Regions from separate parts of the Rhizobium sp. BK591 genome, predicted to be linked through region 2. Evidence: predicted binding sites of a transcription regulator. Region 2 holds the regulator's gene; the other holds the start of a gene.
The links. The regulator LexA, encoded in region 2, represses DNA repair genes until DNA is damaged. The targets are predictions, from matches to a motif close to TGTTCNNNNTGTGTTCNG.
Positions count from the first base shown of each region.

Region 1: the regulator LexA is predicted to act here: its motif matches at 3,327-3,344, upstream of FHX10_RS02100 (putative DNA modification/repair radical SAM protein).

Region 1 covers NZ_JACIAZ010000001.1:445,844-450,519, forward strand. The annotation lists gene FHX10_RS02085 (dicarboxylate/amino acid:cation symporter) at 109-1,443, shown strand; gene FHX10_RS02090 (glycosyltransferase family 4 protein) at 1,517-2,575, opposite strand; gene greA (transcription elongation factor GreA) at 2,603-3,079, opposite strand; gene FHX10_RS02100 (putative DNA modification/repair radical SAM protein) at 3,350-4,582, shown strand; partial or broken gene FHX10_RS02105 (UdgX family uracil-DNA binding protein) at 4,582-4,676, shown strand, end outside.
Region 2 covers NZ_JACIAZ010000003.1:793,848-798,523, forward strand. The annotation lists gene FHX10_RS17240 (ComEC/Rec2 family competence protein) at 128-2,557, shown strand; gene lexA (transcriptional repressor LexA) at 2,538-3,257, opposite strand; gene FHX10_RS17250 (VOC family protein) at 3,455-4,351, shown strand; gene kdsA (3-deoxy-8-phosphooctulonate synthase) at 4,348-4,676, shown strand, end outside.

The DNA of each region.
Region 1 (4,676 bases), on a different contig from region 2:
TGGCACGGTGATTGCGAAGGAGATGGCAACAACGGCTGAGCTGTTGGATTTGAAGCGAACGGCTCGGGAGGCCGGAGTTCGTTCCGGGCGAGCCATTAGGAGGACATCATGATCGCAGCACCACTCGATGCAGTCGCAGGCAGCAAGGGCAAGAAGCCCTTTTATAGCCATCTTTACGTTCAGGTTCTCGTGGCCATTGCTGCGGGTATCCTTCTCGGCCATTTCTACCCCGAACTCGGCACCCAGCTGAAGCCGCTCGGCGATGCCTTCATCAAGCTCGTCAAGATGATCATCGCCCCGGTCATCTTCCTGACCGTCGCGACCGGCATTGCCGGCATGAGCGATCTGCAGAAGGTTGGCCGTGTCGCCGGCAAGGCGATGCTGTACTTCCTGACCTTCTCGACATTGGCGCTCATCATCGGCCTGATCGTCGCCAACGTCGTCCAGCCTGGCGCCGGCATGAACATCGATCCGGCCTCGCTGGATCCGGCCGCCGTCGCCACCTTTGCCGCCAAGGCGCATGAGCAGAGCATCGTCGGCTTCCTCACCAATATCATCCCGACGACGATTGTCGGCGCCTTTGCCGATGGCGATATTCTGCAGGTCCTGTTCTTCTCGGTGCTCTTCGGCATCGCGCTCGCCATGGTCGGCGAAAAGGGCGAGCAGGTCGTCAATTTCCTGAATTCCCTGACGGCTCCCGTCTTCAAGCTCGTCGCCATCCTCATGAAGGCTGCCCCGATCGGCGCCTTCGGCGCCATGGCATTCACCATCGGCAAGTACGGCGTCGGATCGATCGCCAACCTCGCCATGCTGATCGGCACCTTCTACGTCACCTCTCTGCTCTTCGTCTTCATCGTTCTCGGCGCCGTCGCCCGCTACAACGGCTTCTCGATCGTGGCGCTGTTGCGCTACATCAAGGAAGAGCTGCTGCTGGTTCTCGGCACCTCGTCTTCGGAGGCGGCGCTTCCGGGCCTGATGAACAAGATGGAAAAGGCCGGCTGCAAGCGCTCGGTCGTCGGCCTCGTCATCCCCACAGGCTATTCCTTCAATCTCGACGGCACCAACATCTACATGACGCTGGCTGCACTCTTCATTGCCCAGGCAACCGGCATCCATCTCTCCTGGGGTGACCAGATCCTGCTGCTCCTGGTGGCGATGCTGAGCTCCAAGGGTGCCGCAGGCATCACCGGCGCCGGCTTCATCACCCTGGCAGCGACGCTCTCCGTCGTCCCCTCCGTACCGGTCGCCGGCATGGCGCTCATCCTCGGCATCGATCGTTTCATGTCGGAATGCCGGGCGCTGACCAACCTTGTCGGCAATGCGGTTGCAACGATCGTCGTGGCACGCTGGGAAAATGAGTTGGATACGGCGCAGCTGGCCGCGGCGCTGGACGGCCAGACAAGCGAGGACGCTCCGGCTGCCGGGCTCCAGCCGGCCGAGTAATCGGCCAGGACGTTCACAGTCTTGAAAATCCTGCAGCGGCCCGTTCTTCAGCGGGCCGTTTCTCTTTTCTGCTTCAGCCGCGGTTGTCGCCGAGCAGGCTGTTGTAAACGGCGGCGATCGCGCCTGCTTCCTTCTCCAGCGCGAAATTCGCCCTGACATGCCGCAGCGCATTTTCGCCATGCGCAATCGCCAAGGCGGGATCGGTGATATAGGGCGCGATTGCCCGCGTCAGCGCCTCGCCATCGCCGGCGGCAACGACCGAACCCGTCTCGCCCTCAACGATGAGCTCGGCGTAGGCGCCCGCATCCGATGCCACCACCGCGGTGCGCGAAGCCATGGCTTCAAGCGGCGTCAGGCCGAAGCCCTCGTTGCGGGAGGGCGCGACGTAAAGCGTCAGGCGGCGATACCAGATCTTGATATCGGGCACTTCGCCGAGAAAGAGGATACGGTCGCTAAGCCCGGCGGCGGCGACATCGGCCTTGAGCTTGTCACCGAATGCCGCATGCTCCGCCGTCACGCGGCCGGAGACGATCGCTGTCCATTCCGGATTCTGCGGCAGCAGTTCGATCATCGCTTTGACGAAAAGATCGGTGCCCTTCTGGTGGCGCACGCGGCCGAAACAGCCGATAAGATGGCGTCCGGGCAGGCCGGTGGCGGCGATGCCGTCCTCTGCCGTTTCCGGCGGATGAAAGAGGGCAAGGTCGACGCCGTGCTGGATGACCGTGTGCGGCACCTCGAGGAACGAGCCGGAACGGTCGCTGGTCGCGATGACGGCGTCCATGCGGCGGATCAGCCATTTCGTATAGGCGGTGTGGCGGCGTTGGGCAGCCGAGGTGAAGAGCAGCTTCAGCGGCATGCGCATGAGATGGCGAAGCAGGATGCCGACGGCCATCTCGTTGTTGCGGCGCGCGTGCCAGACACGCTGGCGCCGGCGTGCCGGCGGGCGCCAGAGGCCAAGAAGCTGGCGCCACCTCAGTTTCGGCAGGCCTTCCGGCAGGCCGGGGCCAAGGGTTGCGATCTTTATGCCGAGCCGGATCTGGCAGGGAATGAGCTGAACAATGGTCGACGTGACGCCGGAGAGCCGGCGCTTGAAATTGGGCGCGATGATCTCGACGTCACGCATATCGGGCAAGGGATAGGTCTCGCGGCTGGCGGGCGATCAGCCCCAGGAAACCTGGAGGATTTCGTAGGCCTTGGAGCCGCCCGGCGCATTGACCTCGATGGAGTCGCCGACTTCCTTGCCGATCAGCGCACGGGCGATCGGCGAAGAGATGGAGATGCGGCCGGCCTTGACGTCGGCTTCCTGGTCGCCAACGATCTGATAAGTCTTTTCTTCCTCGGTGTCCTCGTCGACGAGCTTCACCTTGGCGCCGAACTTGATCTTGTCGCCCGACATCTTCGTGAGGTCGATGACCTCGGCACGCGCCGTCAGGTCTTCCAGTTCGCTGATGCGGCCTTCATTATGGCTCTGGGCTTCCTTGGCGGCGTGATATTCGGCGTTTTCGGAAAGGTCGCCATGAGCACGGGCTTCGGCGATCGCCTCGATGATTCGGGGGCGCTCCTCCTGCTGACGCCAGCGCAGCTCTTCCTGCAGCTTGACGAAACCACCCTGTGTCATCGGTACCTTTTCAACCATTTTTCTGTCCTTCACTCCTTGTATCCGCTCGTCCGTGCTTTTCGAGCAATCAGCCGCAGACACAAAAGAAAACAGGTCCCGAAGGGGAGCTTCGGAACCGTGCCACAATCCTAGTTAAGTGCTTATAGCAGATCGCCAAGGCCGATTTCCAGAAAATTCGCATAAACGAAACGCAACCCACCGCGGCATCCGGTGGCGCGCCTGAAAAATGGGCAAAGGTGACGTCGCTCCCATTGACTTTGCATATAAGAACATATAGTGAACATACTAATGAAGAAGTCGCTAACAGAACGCTTGGCCATCCTTTCCGATGCTGCGAAATATGACGCTTCCTGCGCTTCCAGCGGCACGGTGAAACGTGATTCTCACGCAAGCGGCGGCCTCGGTTCGACCGAGGGATCCGGCATTTGTCATGCCTATGCGCCGGATGGACGGTGCATTTCGCTGCTGAAAATACTGCTGACCAATTTCTGCATCTACGACTGCGCCTATTGCGTCAATCGCTCGTCGAGCAATGTCGAACGGGCGCGCTTTACGCCTGAAGAGGTCATCTGGCTGACACTGGAATTCTATCGCCGCAATTATATCGAGGGCCTGTTTCTTTCTTCCGGCATCATTCGTTCGTCCGATTACACGATGGAACAGATGGTTCGCGTCGTCCGCGAACTGCGTGTGACGCATAATTTTCGCGGCTATATCCATCTGAAGTCGATCCCTGAAGCATCACCGCATCTGATCGAGGAGGCGGGGCTTCATGCCGACAGGTTGTCCCTCAATATCGAGTTGCCAACGGATAGCGGCATTACCCGTTTCGCGCCGGAAAAGAAGCCCGCCAATATAAGGCGATCGATGGGGGATCTGAGGCTGAAGATCGAGGCCGCCGGCGAGCCGACGCTGCGGACGAAGAAGCGTCAGCGTTTTGTGCCGGCCGGTCAGAGCACGCAGATGATCGTCGGCGCCGATGGCGCCAACGACGCGACGATCCTTGCCACCAGCGGCCGGCTTTACAGCAGCTATGGCCTGAAGCGCGTCTATTATTCCGCCTTCAGCCCGATCCCGGATTCGTCGAAAAACCTGCCGCTGATCAAGCCGCCGCTGATGCGTGAACACCGGCTTTATCAGGCCGACTGGCTCTACCGATTCTACGGTTTCGGCATCGATGAGATCACCGCGAACCAGGCGGGAGGCATGCTCGATCTCACCCTCGACCCGAAACTTGCCTGGGCGCTCGCCAACAGGGCCGAATTTCCTGTCGATATCAACAAAGCCGAGCGCGAGCGGTTGCTGCGCGTGCCCGGTCTCGGCACCAAGACCGTCAAAGCGATCGTTTGGGCTCGCCGTTTTCGCCGCCTGCGGATCGACGATCTCCAGCGGCTCGGCATTTCGATCAAGAAGGTCCAGTCCTTTATTTCAGCGGAAGGCTGGTCGCCGCGCCGTCTGATCGACCGCCCCGACCTTCGCGCCATGTTCGAGCCGCAACCTGAACAATTGTCGTTGCTGTGATGCGCCGGGTCGTGCTGGCAGGACGCGGGGATCTTGCCGAATGGCGTGATGCCGCGCGGGCCTTTGCTGCCGCCGGCATATCGCCTGAAGAGAT
Region 2 (4,676 bases):
CGGAAGCTGATGATTCGACTGGTCTTTTGGCACTCGCGATTTTCCCTCATATTTCAATCGATTATTCTTGCCGGATTTGATGGGAGGTTGCATTCTGGCCGCCTTGGCGGGTGAGCTTGGGCGGCGGATGCAGGAATTGACGACAGTCGAATTGCGGCCGGAAGCAGGCGCCGGCCTTGCCGATACCTCCGGTTTTTCTCCCCCTGCCGTGGTGTCGCGGCCGGCAAGGACGCAGTCGGCGACACCGCTGCGCCATCGCCTGCCGGCTTTGGCCTCGCAATCGCTGCGTGCCGGCAGGCGCATGCTGGGCGAGGAGGCGGATCATGGCCGCCTGCTGCTATTCTCGCCGGTCTTTCTCGGCGCCGGATCAGCCTTCTGGTTTCTTGGAGCATCGGATTTTCCGGTCATTGCACCGCTGCTCTGCCTGTTGGTGCTGACGACCGCGGTTCTGATCGCCAGCCGTATGCGGGCGGCATTGCGGACCGTCCTGCTGGCGCTTGCACTTGTGGCCGGTGGCATGGTCTCGGCGGAGTTCGAAAGCTGGCGGGCTTCGACCGTGATCCTCGACTCCGCCGTGACGACGACGGTGACCGGCCGTGTCGAACGGCGCGAAGGCGATGGTCGCGGCCGGTGGCGCTACATTCTGGCCGTCACCGGCACCGAGGCGCCGCAGGTGAAGCGGCCGCCGGAACGGATAACCGCGATCGCCCGCGGCGCCGACGCGCCTTTCGAGATCGGTGACATCATCACCGGCAGGGCTCGGCTGACACCGCCGTCAGGCCCAGCACTTCCAGAGCTCAACGACTTCTCTTTCGGGGCCTATTTCGATGGCATCGGCGCCAATGGTTTCTTCTACGGCGCGCCGACGAAAGTCGATTTGCAGGCGGGCCCGCAGGCTGCCAGATCGACGGCGGAAGCCCTGCTCGAATGGCTTTACCGGCTGCGCAGCGGCATCGGCGACCGCATCCGATCGATTCTGCCCGGCGACACCGGCGCTTTTGCCGCTGCTCTGGTGACGGACGAACGGCGCGCCATCTCGAATGCGACCACGGAGGCGCTGCGCCAGTCCGGTCTGGCGCATATCATCGCCATCTCCGGCCTCAACATGGCGCTGTCGGCCGGCATCTTCTTCGTCGGCTTCCGGATGCTGCTCAGCCTCTTTCCCGGCGTCGCCCAGGCCTATCCGACGAAGAAGATCGCCGCCGCCGGCGCGCTCATCGCCGTCACGGCCTATTTCCTGATCTCCGGCTTCGCGGTCTCGGCCGAGCGCGCGTTCATCATGATGGCCATCATGCTGATTGCCGTCTTCTTCGACCGGCCGTCGATCAGCCTGCGCAATGTCGCTCTCTCCGCGCTCGTCATCCTCGCCATTTCGCCGTCCGAGGTCCTGGGTCCGAGCTTCCAGATGTCCTTTGCCGCAACCTTGGCGCTCGTGTCGGGCTATCAGCTGTGGAAGGATCGGCGCGTCCGCGAGAATGCCTTCCTGAAGCTGCCGATCGTCAGGCCTTTCGTCGCGGTTGCGGGGTTCTTCGGCGGTGTCTTCCTGACCTCGCTGATCGGCGGTTTCTCCACCGCACTGTTTTCGATCGAGCATTTTCATCGCCTGACCGCCTACGGCCTGCCGGCAAACCTCGCGACGATGCCGATCATCTCCTTCATCATCATGCCGGCCGGGTTGCTGGCGATGCTGCTCATGCCTTTCGGTCTGGACGTTTTGCCTTGGAAGATTGTCGGATTCGGCCTCGATCTGGTGATCGCCGTCGCCAAGACCGTGTCCGGCTGGGGTGGCGACATCGGCATCGGCCGCTTGCCCGCCTGGTATTTCGCGGTCGCCGTGGCAGGCTTCCTGCTGCTGACGCTGCTCCGCACTCGGCTGCGCCATATGGGCACGTCGATCATGTCAGCCGCAACGCTCATCCTGCTGCTTCTGCCGGTTCCCCGGCCGCCGGATCTGGTGATTTCGGAAGATGGCAGTCTCGTCGCGGTCGTCGAGGCGGCGGCAATGGCCTCCAACCGTGAAAACCCGCCGGATTTCATCTTCGACCAATGGCAGCGCGCGCTGGTCCTGCCGGCGCATGACCCGCCGAAGATGCTGGATGGTCCTGCTGTCCCGCCAGCGGGAGAGGACCGCCGCGTCAAGCTCTCCCGCGATCAGCAGAACGAAGCGAGGGCGGCGATGCGGGCGGCTGCAGCCGGCGGTGACGCAAACCGCTTTTCCTGCGTCAAGAAGGCCTGGTGCATATCAAGGCTTGGCAACGGTCATGTGGTCGCCGTCATCGACAATGCCGCCTATCTCGCTCCGGCCTGCGATGCGGCCGATATCGTGGTAACGTCGGTCCGCCTGCGTTTCAACAGCTGCCGCTCAGGCGCGACGCTCTTCACCGGCGAGACGTTGCGCCGGACCGGTTCCGTCGAGCTGCGCTTCGCGGAGGCCGGCATGGAGGTCACAACCGCATTCGATGATCTGTGGCGGCCATGGATCCGCCATCGCGCCTATGACTGGCGCAGCAACAGCTTTGTCGAAACCGGCCAGGGTGTTAGTGATAGCGGCGAATAAGGCCGACGAGTTTGCCCTGCACCTTGACGCGGTCTGGCCCGAAGATCCGGGTCTCGTAAGCCGGGTTGGCCGCTTCCAGCGCGATCGAGGCGCCCTTGCGGCGGAAGCGTTTGAGTGTCGCTTCTTCGTCGTCGACGAGAGCAACGACGATGTCGCCAGGGCTTGCGGTGCTGCCATTGCGGATGATCACGGTGTCGCCGTCGAAAATGCCGGCGTCGATCATCGAATCACCCTTGACCTCCAGCGCGTAGTGTTCACCGGAGCCGAGCATATCGGCCGGAACGACGATGTCGTGGGTGTTGTTCTGGATTGCCGAGATCGGAACGCCGGCGGCGATGCGGCCCATGACCGGCACGGAGACTGAGTTGCCATTGTCGGCGACGGGTTTTGCAGGAGCGGGAGTGGCGACCGACCGGGGCTTGCCCAGGCTGCCCTCAATGACGCTCGGCGAAAAGCCGCGCCGGGGCTGGATGCTGGGGCTATAGGCCTCCGGAAGCTTGATGACCTCGAGTGCGCGGGCCCGGTTCGGTAGGCGGCGAATGAAGCCACGCTCCTCGAGCGCCGTAATCAGCCGGTGAATCCCGGACTTCGAAGCGAGATCCAGGGCGTCCTTCATTTCGTCGAAAGACGGCGGAACGCCGGATTCCTTCATGCGCTCATGAATGAAGAGGAGAAGCTCCTGTTGTTTGCGCGTGAGCATCGACGTTGTGACCTCGTGATTGAAACAAATCCAGAACAGACACTATATGTTCCATATGTGTTCCGCAAGTAGCTAAATTTCCGTAAAACTTGGCGCCAACTCGTTGAGATTTTTATTTTCATTTGCCGGATTGGCCGACAAGTCTTGCCTTGGGCGGCACTGTCGCACATCTCTGCCGTGTCAGGAGAGGGGATATCATGAACGAGCATTCCGCCAAACCACGCCCGCTGGATCATGTCGTGCTGCCGGTCGTCAATATCGATCTGGCGCGCGAGAGGCTCGGCAAGCTGGGCTTTACCGTTGCCGCCGATGCGCGTCATCCCTTCGGAACGGAGAATGCCTGCGTCTTTTTTGCCGATAAGACCTATCTGGAGCCGCTCGGGATTGCGAGCGTTAGGGAAAGTGAAGCATCGGCGCGGCAAGGCAATGTCTTCACCGCCCGCAACCGCGCCTTCCGATTCCGCTGCGGCGAGGAAGGGCTTTCGGCGGTGGCCTTCGGCAGCGAGGATGCCGATATCGATCATCGGAATTTCGTCGGCGACGGAGCGAGCGCCGGCGAGATGCTGGCGTTCAGCCGGCCGATGACGATGCCGGATGGTTCTGAGAGCATTGCCGGCTTCAGGCTGGCCTTTGCCGGCGACCTGCGCGCGCCCGATCTCTTTCTCTTCACCGTCGAGCGCGTCAATCCGCTGCCGGCCGACCGCAGCGCGCTGGAGGCGCATGCCAATGGCGTCACCGGCATTGCCGAGGTGGTGCTTTGCGCGCCCGATGCGGCTGCCTTCGCCGCCTTCGTCAGTCTTGCCAGCGCGCAATCGGCAGTCGAGAAAACCGGTTTCGGCGTCACGATCGCGGCGTCGAATGTGAAAATCAGCCTGATGACGCCGGAGGGTTTGGAGGCCTATTTCGAGGTCGCTGTCCCATCCGCCGACCGCGGCCTGCGCGGCCGGGCGATTCTCTTCGCTGTCGCCGATCTTGCCGTGACAGAAGCGCATTTGGCTGCTAACGGGGTGACATATACGCGCAAGAACAATCGCATTCTGGTGAAGCCCGCGCCCGGGCAGGGCACGCTTTTCGCCTTCGAGGAAACACGATGAGCACAGATACGAATTCCCAAGTCAAGATCGGCGAGGGCCAGGGCCAGGTCACCTTTTCCAACACCGGCCGCCTGTCGCTGATTGCCGGCCCTTGCCAGATGGAGAGCCGCGACCACGCCTTCATGGTGGCCGGCACGCTGAAGGAGCTTTGCGGAAAGCTCGGCATCGGCCTCGTCTACAAGAGCTCCTTCGACAAGGCAAACCGCACTTCGCTTTCGGCCGAACGCGGCATCGGCATTGAAAAGGGCATGGAGATCTTTGCCGACCTCAAGAAGGAATTCGGCTTTCCCGTCCTGACCGACGTTCATACCGCCGAACAATGCGC